Regions from separate parts of the Lysinibacillus sp. FSL W8-0992 genome, predicted to be linked through region 2. Evidence: predicted binding sites of a transcription regulator. Region 2 holds the regulator's gene; the other holds the start of a gene.
The links. Region 2 encodes LexA, which represses DNA repair genes until DNA is damaged. Its sites were predicted from a motif close to CGAACATATGTTCG; they were not measured.
Positions count from the first base shown of each region.

Region 1: the regulator LexA is predicted to act here: its motif matches at 1,257-1,270, upstream of NSQ74_RS11560 (carbohydrate kinase).

Region 1 is NZ_JBBOZQ010000001.1:2,314,956-2,320,746, forward strand. Features, by position in the region: gene NSQ74_RS11555 (MFS transporter) at 1-1,101, shown strand, start outside; gene NSQ74_RS11560 (carbohydrate kinase) at 1,303-2,394, shown strand; gene NSQ74_RS11565 (pseudouridine-5'-phosphate glycosidase) at 2,398-3,312, shown strand; gene NSQ74_RS11570 (RelA/SpoT family protein) at 3,519-5,714, shown strand.
Region 2 is NZ_JBBOZQ010000001.1:3,917,978-3,923,768, forward strand. Features, by position in the region: gene tkt (transketolase) at 1-1,295, opposite strand, end outside; gene NSQ74_RS19695 (DUF896 domain-containing protein) at 1,516-1,749, opposite strand; gene NSQ74_RS19700 (GNAT family N-acetyltransferase) at 1,933-2,454, shown strand; gene NSQ74_RS19705 (YneB family resolvase-like protein) at 2,541-3,206, opposite strand; gene yneA (cell division suppressor protein YneA) at 3,203-3,517, opposite strand; gene lexA (transcriptional repressor LexA) at 3,693-4,310, shown strand; gene NSQ74_RS19720 (gamma-glutamyl-gamma-aminobutyrate hydrolase family protein) at 4,348-5,070, opposite strand; gene NSQ74_RS19725 (prepilin peptidase) at 5,083-5,791, opposite strand, start outside.

The DNA of each region.
Region 1 (5,791 bases), 1.6 Mb from region 2:
AGTCTTTTTTTATACGGGATTTCCGGTCCGTTTATGGCGGCATTACTCGAAGTTCTGGGATTAAAGAAAATGATGCTAGCTGCTATGGCGATATTAATTATAGGCATATCGCTCACATTATTAATGCAGCAAGCATGGCAATTGATTATTATTTGGGGTTTTATTATTGGTCTAGGGGCTAGCCTCTTTTTAACCGTTTTAAGTCCTTTTGTTGCAAATCATTGGTTTGAAAAAAGAAGAGGGCTCGCTTTAGGAATATTAACTGCCAGCACGGCAACAGGACAATTAGTTCTTCTCCCGATATTAGCAATGATTATTGAAAATTCTTCATGGCGATGGGCAATTGCTTTAATAATGGTGTTAAGCTCCATTATGTTTTTCATTATTTTATTGTTTATGAAAAATAAACCGATGGACGTTGGGCTTCTTGCATATGGACTTGAAGAAGAAAAAGCGGAAAGGGTAGTAGAAAATAAGAAAAACCCGATTATTATTGCTTTTAATGGTTTATTCGTTGCAATAAAAGTGAAAGAATTTTGGCTTTTAGCAGGTAGTTTTTTTATTTGCGGATTATCAACAAGCGGGTTAATTGGTACGCATTTTGTATCGTATTGTATTAGTTTCGGTGTACCTTTAGTAACGGCTGCTTCGTTTCTATCGTTCATGGGAATATTCAATTTAGTCGGAACTACATTATCAGGCTGGTTATCTGATCGCTTCGATAATCGTTGGTTACTATTTTGGTATTATCTTTTAAGAGGTGCTTCTCTCGTTATACTGCCGTATGCCTTAATGCAAGGTTCTCTTACATTGCTCATTATTTTTACCGCGTTCTATGGATTAGATTGGATTGCAACTGTACCGCCAACTGTTAGTATTTCAAGACAAATTTTTGGCACGCAAAAAAGTGGTATTATTTATGGTTGGATTTTTGCATCCCATCAGGCAGGTGCTGCAGTAGCTGCATACGGTGGAGGTTTAATTTATAAATTTTTCAACTCGTACACATGGGCGTTTTTCTTAGCTGGTGTATTATGTGTTTTAGCTAGCTTGTTTGTTATCGTCGTGAAAAAGCAATCTCCGAATAAACTAGCACATTAAAACGAATTCTATAGTAATGAACAGAACGGATTGAATATAATGGTATAAACGACATGAAAAGTACAAATAGTATGCTAGGAAGTATTCTAGCGTGCTATTTTTTTGTTGTAAAACCTTGTAAGCATGCATAAATAAGAGAAATGTTTGACTTTGTTCAAACAAAAGTTTATGATATAAACAAATATAATAAAAGGTGATGCTATGAATGAAAGAGAACAAGCGGTACTGGCTTTAATTCGTAAAAATCCGTTTATGTCTCAGCAAGAGATGGCAGATAAGATGAATCTGTCCCGTCCAGTACTTGCAAACCTAGTGTCGAGCTTAACGAAGCAAGGGAAAATTGTTGGCCGTGCTTATATTTTACCTGAGGAAAATGAAATTATTTGTATCGGTGGAGCTAATCTCGATCGAAAATTTCATGTAAGAGGGACCGTGCAATTAGGAACTTCTAATCCTGCTAGCTCCTCATTCAGTGTAGGTGGGGTTGGTCGAAATATTGCGGAAAATTTAGGTCGACTTAATCATGAGGTGACGTTGCTCACGACAGCTGGAAAGGATGCGGATTGGCAAGTAATCCAAGAAGCATCAGAATCATTTATGAATTTACGCTATGTCGAGCAGTTACCAGATGCTTCAACTGGTTCTTATACTGCGATTATGGACGAGCAAGGTGAACTTGCATTAGCTGTTGCAAACATGGAAGTTTATGATTTATTATTGCCAAGTTTATTGAAGAAATATGAGCCAATGCTAATGAATGCAGGCTGCTTTATTATGGATTTAAACTGCCCGAAAGAAACGGTAGCTTACATCCAACAAGTAGCGATTGCGCGAGCTATTCCGTTTGTCATTGTACCGGTATCTTCGCCAAAAATGAATCGATTACCAGATACATTGCAAGGGGTTACATGGTTTATTTGTAACACAGATGAAGCAGAAACAATCGTTGGTCATAAAATTGAAAACGATGCAAACTATGAAAAAGCTATTCAAAAGCTTCTTCAATTAGGTGCCGAGCATGTCATTATTACTGCAGGTAGCAAAGGTGTCTATGCTGCATCTGCAACTAGTACACCAAGTCATTTTGCTGCTAAGGAAATCACTAAAATTGAAGATGTAACTGGCGCGGGTGATGCTTTTGTAAGTGCTGTCATCCATAGTTGGTTAAGGGGACAATCCTTTGAGGTTTGCATTGATGCAGGCTTAACGAATGCTAAAAATACACTTGCATCCCCGTACACAGTAAGACCTGAATTATCAGAAGAATTGTTAAAAAGTGAAATGGAGGAATAACACATGAAAGAATTCATCGTATTATCAGAAGAAGTAAAAGCTGGACAAGCAAAAGGACTACCAATTGTTGCATTAGAGTCAACAATCATCTCACATGGTATGCCATATCCTCAAAACGTACAAACAGCACGTGAAGTAGAGCAAATTATTCGTGACAACGGTGCGGTACCTGCAACGATTGCGCTAATTGACGGTAAAATTAAAATCGGTTTATCTGACGAAGAACTTGAAATGTTTGGGAATGCACAAGGTGTTGCTAAAACTTCTCGCCGTGACCTAGGCTATTTATTAGCTACGAAAAAATTAGGCGCGACAACAGTTGCTGCAACAATGATTTGTGCTGAGCTTGCCGGCATTGAAATTTTCGTTACAGGTGGTATCGGTGGTGTGCACCGCGGTGCTGAAACAACAATGGATATTTCAGCTGACTTAGAAGAATTAGCACAAACAAATGTAGCTGTAATTTGTGCAGGTGCTAAATCTATTTTAGATATCGGTTTAACACTAGAATATCTTGAAACAAAAGGTGTACCTGTTGTAGGTTATGGCACTCCAGAGCTTCCTGCATTCTACACACGCCAAAGTGGATTTGATGTAAACTTTAAGCTTGATACACCAGAAGAAGTAGCAGCAATGTTACGTGCTAAATGGGATTTAGGCTTACGAGGTGGAGCGGTTATTGCAAACCCTATTCCAGAAGCAGAGGCACTTGAGCATGAATTCATCACTAGCATTATCGAAAAAGCGTTACAAGAAGCCGAAGAAAATGGTATTCAAGGTAAAAATGTAACACCATTCTTACTTGGCAAAGTAAAAGAATTAACTGAAGGTAAGAGCCTTGATGCAAACATCGCATTAGTGAAAAACAATGCAGTAGTTGGTGCGAAAATTGCTGTTGCCTACAACAAAGCAAACTAACTAGTAAATTATAGACTCTTTGCGAAGCTCACTTGCCTCGTAAAGGGTCTTTTTATCTATATTAATGTATTTTTTATCCATTAATACAAAGTGTTCACGATATTATCTAAACTATATGACACAGTCCCTTTACAATCGACCTCTATTTTTTATACAATTAAGTTTATATCTAATCTGAAAAATTTGACGAGCAAGGTGGACATGTTATGGCGAAAGAGCAAATTTTGACTCCTGAGGACGTTTTTGATTTAGTCAAATCCTACATGAATGAGGAAAATGTCGCATTCGTGAAAAAAGCATATGAATTGGCAAGAGATGCGCATATTGAGCAATTCCGTAGCTCTGGTGAACCGTATATTATTCACCCAGTGCAAGTTGCCGGTATTTTAGCTGAATTACAAATGGATCCAGAAACTGTGGCAGCAGGCTTTTTACACGATGTTGTTGAAGATACTGAATTTACACGAGATGATTTAGTCCGTGAATTTGGCGAGGAAGTTGCGGTACTTGTTGACGGAGTAACGAAGCTTGGGAAAATAAAATATTTATCGAAAGAAGCACAACAGGCGGAGAATCACCGCAAAATGTTTGTAGCAATGGCTCAAGATATTCGCGTCATCTTGATTAAGCTTGCTGACCGTCTGCATAATATGCGCACGTTAAAGCATTTACCTGCTGAAAAACAACGTCGTATTTCGAAAGAAACGCTTGAAATTTTTGCACCACTTGCACATCGTCTAGGGATTTCGACAGTAAAATGGGAGCTGGAGGATACTGCACTTCGATATTTGAATCCACAGCAATATTATCGTATTGTCAGTCTGATGAAGAAGAAACGAGATGAACGTGAGGCTTATTTAGACAATGTCATGGGGGAAATGAAATCTCAACTTTCTGATGTCGAAATTGATGCGGATGTTTATGGTCGTCCAAAGCATATTTACAGCATTTATCGTAAAATGGTGCTACAAAAAAAGCAATTTAATGAAATTTATGATTTATTAGCGATTCGTGTACTTGTTGATAGCATAAAAGATTGCTATGCAGTGTTAGGAATAGTCCATACTTTATGGAAACCGATGCCTGGACGTTTTAAAGATTATATTGCAATGCCAAAGCAAAACTTATATCAATCATTGCATACGACCGTTATTGGGCCTTATGGCGACCCACTAGAAGTTCAAATCCGTACAAAAGAAATGCATAAAATTGCAGAGTACGGGATCGCAGCTCACTGGGCATATAAAGAAGGTAAAAAGATTGATATTGAAAAACAAAATGTCGATCAAAAATTAACGTGGTTTAGAGAAATTTTAGAATTCCAAAATGAATCTTCTAACGCAGAAGAGTTTATGGAGTCATTAAAATTCGACTTATTCTCTGATATGGTGTACGTATTTACACCTGAAGGGGATGTTATTGAATTGCCTGCTGGTTCTGTACCTATCGATTTCGCATACCGTGTGCATTCAGAAGTCGGCAATCGTACAATCGGAGCTAAAATTAATGGTAAGATGGTACCGCTTGATACACCATTAAAAACAGGTGACATCATTGAAATTTTAACATCGAAGCAATCATTTGGTCCGAGTCGTGACTGGCTTAAAATTGCGCAATCATCACAAGCAAAAAATAAGATTAAGCAATTTTTTAAACGTCATCTGCGTGAGGAAAATATCATCAAAGGTAAAGAGATGATTGAAAAAGAAATACGCTCACAAGATTTTGACATGAAAGAAACAATGTCATCAGAAAACTTAAAACGTGTTTGTGATAAATTTAATTACACGAATGAAGAAGATTTATATGCGGCTGTTGGTATGAATGGTATTACGGCACAACAAGTTGTAAATCGTTTAGCCGAAAAACGCCGTAAAGAGCGTGAGCAAGAAGAAGCACTTGAAAAAATCGAACAAAAAATGAAAAATCCGATTCCACAAAAGCGTACAGAGTCAGGCGTTATTGTAAAAGGCATTGATAATATGCTTATTCGACTATCACGTTGCTGTACACCTGTTCCTGGTGATGACATCGTCGGCTTTATTACAAAAGGTCGAGGCGTATCAGTACACCGTGCGGATTGTCCTAATATCCAAATAGAGGATGAGCAGGAGCGTATAATCGAAGTTGAATGGGAGCATGGGCTTACACCAGAGAAAAAAGAGTATCCTGTCGACATCGAGGTTTCTGCCTTTGATAGACCTGGAATATTAAATGAAGTCATGCAAATCGTTAGCGAAACAAAAACGAATATTTTAGCTGTGAGTGGCCGCGCTGATCGTGATAAAATTGCGACCATCCACCTAACAATTTCTATTTCAAATATTTCACATTTGCATAAGGTTGTTGAACGCATTAAACAAACACCGGATATTTACTCTGTGCAACGTGTGATTAATTAGATGCACTAGTATTCATACGGTAAGGGCACTTCAGTTTAAACGACAGATGGAACGGATTTTGATAGATTGAGGGGTTA
Region 2 (5,791 bases):
CCACCAAAGACGTTTAGACCACCGTGAAGAGCCATACCGTTCATTGCTGCGCCCATTGCAAATTCACGCACACCGAACCAAATATTGCGACCAGCATAATCGTCTGCTGAGAAATCGCCTGCGCCTTTCATCGTCGTTTTGTTTGAGCCTGCAAGGTCAGCTGAACCACCGAAGAATGATGGAGTTTTCTTCGCAATCGCATTGATTGCATCACCTGAAGAAGAACGTGTTGCTACAGATTTACCTGCTTCATATACTGGCAATTCTGCTGCAAAATCTTCTGGTAACTTACCATTCATAGCATTTTCGAATTGAGTTGCTAATTCAGGAAACTCCGCTTTGTATGCTTCAAATTTCGTATTCCAAGCCGCTTCTGATTGTGCACCTTGCACTTCAGCAGCTGCATTGAACGTATCATATACTTCAGCAGGAATTTGGAATGGTTCGTGCGCCCATTCGTATGCTGCTTTTGTTAATACAACCTCATCAGTACCTAGTGGAGCACCGTGAGAATCAGATTTACCTGACTTGTTTGGAGAACCGAAACCAATTACTGTTTTCACTTCAATAAGTGTTGGCTTGCCAGTAGATTTTTTAGCTTCCTCGATTGCTTTGTTAACAGCTTCTACTTCTGTGCCATCAGCAACTTTTAAATAGTTCCAGCCATATGACTCAAAGCGTTTTTGTACGTTTTCAGAGAATGATTTTTCTAAATCACCATCTAATGAAATATCGTTTGAATCGTATAATACGATTAATTTTTCAAGTTTTAAGTGACCAGCTAATGAAATCGCTTCAGCTGCAACACCTTCCATTAAATCGCCATCGCCGCAAAGCGCAAATGTATAGTGATCGACAATATCATGTCCTGGTTTATTATAAGTAGCAGCTAAATGACTCTCTGCCATTGCCATACCAACTGACATGGCAATACCTTGTCCAAGAGGACCTGTAGTTGCCTCTACTCCAACAGTATGACCGTATTCTGGATGTCCTGGAGTTAATGAATCCCATTGACGGAAGTTTTGAATTTCTTCCATTGGAAGGCCGTAACCTCCAAGGTGAAGTAGGCTATATAAAAGCATAGAGCCGTGACCTGCTGAAAGTACGAAACGATCGCGGTTATACCACTTTGGATTAGCCGGATTGTGGCGAAGTTGTTTTGTCCAAAGCGTATAAGCCATTGGCGCTGCCCCCATCGGTAAGCCTGGGTGACCTGAATTTGCTTTTTCAATTGCATCAATTGACAATGTTCGGATAGCATTAATCGCTAGTTGATCCGCATGTTGAGTCATTATGTTGTGACATCCTTTCTCGTCCTATATATTGTTCTACTACAGTTTAGTCAACATTGTCCTAGAAAACAATGCTTTTGTTATACTATTTGAGATTTATGTCATACTTTATCATCATTTTGTAACTTGCCATTTAAAATGTAAGAATTGAATGATGAATATTATCCAGCTATAACAATAGAAAATCCAAATGTTCTAGTAGTGGATTAAATGTGACATATTAATTTAAAAATTTATTTTTTTTCGCTTGTTTTACCTTCTCAGGTGTAACGTCATTACCTTCTTCATCGACAACTTTAACATTTTCAATCGTATCGCGCATTGACGCTCTAAATGTATCTAAATATTCTTTGCGAAGAGAAGTACGCTCTTTCGCTTCTTCCTCTGTTAAGTTGCCCGCTTTTGCTTTTGCTGCTAATTCATTAATTCGATTAATTTTTTCTTTTGATAACATTGTTACACACCTTTCAATACCTTTATCACTTCAGTATGCAAAGTATAGCATGGTTTCCCTTAAAATGCAGTTATACCAACCCTTAAAAACACTTCTTAGCCATAATTTACATGACTTCCAGATGTTAGTCGTGTATAACTAATTATACAAGGAAAAAATTTATACTTTATTGGAGGAAATAAGGTGAACATCACAACACAACGATTACATATCCGAAAATTTGAAGCACAAGATTTGCAAGCTGTTTATAGTTATATGTCTGATAAATCGGTGATGCACTATATGCCAGAAGGTGTTTTAACTGTAGAACAGGTACAAAAATTTATAACAGATAATAGCGGTGAGCAAGCACAACATTTTGCTATTGTTTTACATGATCAGCAACAAGTCATTGGTCATCTAGTTTTCCATCCCTACTTTGGCGAACATACATATGAAATTGGATGGGTGTTGAATCCTGCATATTATCGTCAAGGTTATGCTTCAGAAGCAGCGCACGCCCTATTGGATTACGGGTTTACGAAAATGAAGCTTCATAGAATTATCGCTACATGCCAGCCTGAAAATATTGCCTCCTACCGAGTGATGGAAAAAATCGGTATGCAACGTGAAGGATTTTTTAAAAAATGCATTCCGTATGGTGACGGTTGGTGGGATGAATACTATTACGCTATTTTGCAGGAAGAATGGGTAGCTATAATATGAAATTAATCTTGCCCTCCTACCTACTTGGACAGTTTATTTTCCAATCAGGAGTGTTTTTAAACATGAAAAAAGATTAGCAGGGCAAATTAATTGCCCGCTAACCTTTCTTGATGTTCTTGATAACGCCTATGTACGGTTGCCTTACTTACATCGAAGCCAAGACCTCTTAGTGTCGTAGCAATTTCCTCATAGGTAAAGCCCCGATTTCGTAGCTTCACAATTTCTTCTATAGGCACTTCCTTACGCTCCTGACCATTTGGATTACCACGATTGGAAAGGTTATGTTCAGGACGATAGCCATTTTCTACTGCACGGCGCATACCACGACGAATTTTCGCATTATGGATTTTACGTTGATATTCCTCAACAATAGCTAAAATTTCGAGCAACATCGTATCCATCTCATTCAATTGTACAGGCCCTGCATCACGCATGGAAAAAACATCTGTTTCCGTTTTTTGCAATAAATGAAGTACAGCCATTCGTGCATTACCACGCCCTAAACGCGTTTCATCTTGCACAAATAATGCGTGTATCTCTTTTTCTTTAATATAATCGAGCATTTCAAGTAATCCTTCGCGCTCAACATCATAACCACTATGCTTATCCAAAAAAACATTTTTCACATCGTAGTTTTGTTCCTTAGCATAACGAAGTAATTCTTCTTGTTGACGCTCCAATGAAGAACTTTGTGTCTCTTTTTCGGTGCTCACACGGCAGTAAATTACAGCCGTTCTTTGTTTATTCATCATCTTTCACTTCTCGCAATTTCAATTGAATTGGTGGGTGTCTGATTGTCACCCACTACTGGTATAACGAGTGATTTTCCAGCAACTATTTTTACGCTATGTAATTCGTTCTCGGCTTTCACAAGTTTTATCCAGTCGTCCATACCCATTTTACCACGGTATTGCTCAGCTAACGACCATAAGCTATCGCCATGTTCGATATAAATTTCAGTGTAAGTAATGTCTCCAGGATCAGTTATAACAAGATAACCTGCAAATAGTAAAAATGCGCCTAATAAAATTGAAATATGTGTATTTTTTTTAAACCAATTCATTCATCATATCCCCTTTTAAGAATGTTTGTTCGGAATGTATGTTCTTATGATAAAGCGAACAGACGTTTTTGTCAAACACTTTTCGAACCTATGTTTGCATAAGTGTTCGCATTCTGCTATACTATCTAGTAAGAAGATAGTAAGAAGAATGATATAAAAAAAGAGGTGAGCAATCATGAAAAAAGTTTCGAAAAGACAAGAGGATATACTAGCGTTTATCAAAGAAGAAGTACGTGCAAAAGGGTATCCGCCATCTGTACGTGAGATTGGGGAAGCAGTTGGACTTGCATCAAGCTCAACGGTTCATGGACATTTAGCTCGTTTAGAGCAAAAAGGCTTTATTCGACGAGACCCTACTAAGCCACGTGCCATTGAAATTTTAGAGCCAGAAGATTCAATTCAAAAGCAAAGCGTCATCCATGTACCGCTTGTTGGTAAGGTAACAGCTGGATCACCGATTACTGCCATCGAAAATATCGACGAATATTTCCCATTACCTGATATTTACGGTACAAGTGAAGATCAACTATTTATGTTAGAAATCATGGGTGAATCGATGATTGAGGCGGGTATTTTTGATGGCGATTTAGTCATCGTGAAGCAAAAAGCAACAGCAGATAACGGTGATATTGTCGTTGCAATGACAGAAGAAGATGAAGCAACAGTTAAACGCTTCTTCAAAGAAAAAAATCATTTCCGCTTACAGCCAGAAAACGCTACAATGGAACCGATTATTGTAGACCAAGTTTCAATTTTAGGACAAGTAGTCGGCTTATATCGCCGTGTACACTAATGCATTCTCATACTTAGCAAACAAAAAAGAGAAGCACTCATGCTTCTCTTTTATATTTTAAGCTCTCCTCAGTAAAGGCTGTAAAAAGCTTCTGTGCAGCTAAATCCCCTACAACTGCTTGTTCTTCTGGGTGCCACTGCACTGCTAAACAAAACGGATAGTCTTCGTGCACGAACGCTTCAACTAGACCATCACTCGATTTCGCTGCAACGATTAGCTTCTCTGCTAATACATTTACAGCTTGATGGTGAAATGAATTCACAGCAATTTTTTCTTCCTCGATAATTGATTTTAACAACGTATCTGGCGTAATTTGTACATAATGTGTAGCAACACCCCGAGCTGCTTGTTGAGTATGCTTTAACAGCTTACTACTATGATATTCGCTATCAATATCTTGGTATAAAGTTCCACCTAACGCAACATTAAGTATTTGCATGCCACGGCAAATCCCCAAAATTGGCATTTTCCTTGTAAAAGCCGCATGAATTAAGGCAAGTTCCACCTTATCTCGTTCTGGATGTATTTGTCCTAGCTTCGGTAGAGGCTCCGCTCCAAATTCAAATGGATGCACATCATGACCACCAGATAATAATAAACCGTCCGTCAACGATAAAATTTGTGCTACATCTTCCTCTACCCCTAGTGGAATAATAAGTGGAATGCCACCAGCCTCAATGACACTTTTACTATAGGCTACATTCAATCTTGACGATAAATCGTCTTCCGCAAATGCTGTAATACCAATAATCGGTTTCATCCATATACCCCCTTACCATAATCCTACATACCAATCAATGATGACATCCCCATAGAAATACACGATAATTGCAGCTAAAGCAATGGATGGTCCAAAAGGAATCGGCGTTTTTCGACCTTGTTGCCGTACTTTGAGCACGATTATCCCGACAATCATACCAATTACCGCCGCTACAAATAATGTCAATAATGTATTTATTGTACCAAGTACAAGTCCAAGTAAAAAGAATAATTTAATATCGCCACCGCCCATACCACCACGTGATACAACAGCGATACAATATAATATGCCAAAGCCAACGACGGCACCTACGATACTATCCCACCAAGGCGTTAATGGCGATAGCATACGTCCAATAGCTAATAACGGTAAAAAAAACAAAAGCACTTTATCAGGAATAAGCATATATGCAAAGTCCGATACGACAAGGATTACTAATAATGAAATCAATAGTATCGCTACGATAAACTCTTCGCTAAAGCCCAATTGCCAATATGAAAAGGCGAATAATACGCCTGTTAACAACTCCATTAGTGGATAAATCCACGAAATTTTTTGTCCACAGCTACGACATTTACCTGCTAAAAAAATATAGGATAAAACGGGCACTAAATCAATTGCTGTTAATTGTCTTTGACAGCTCGTACAATGAGAAGGCGGCTTAACAATTGACTCCTTTAGCGGCACACGTAAGCCTACAACATTAAAAAACGATCCAAAA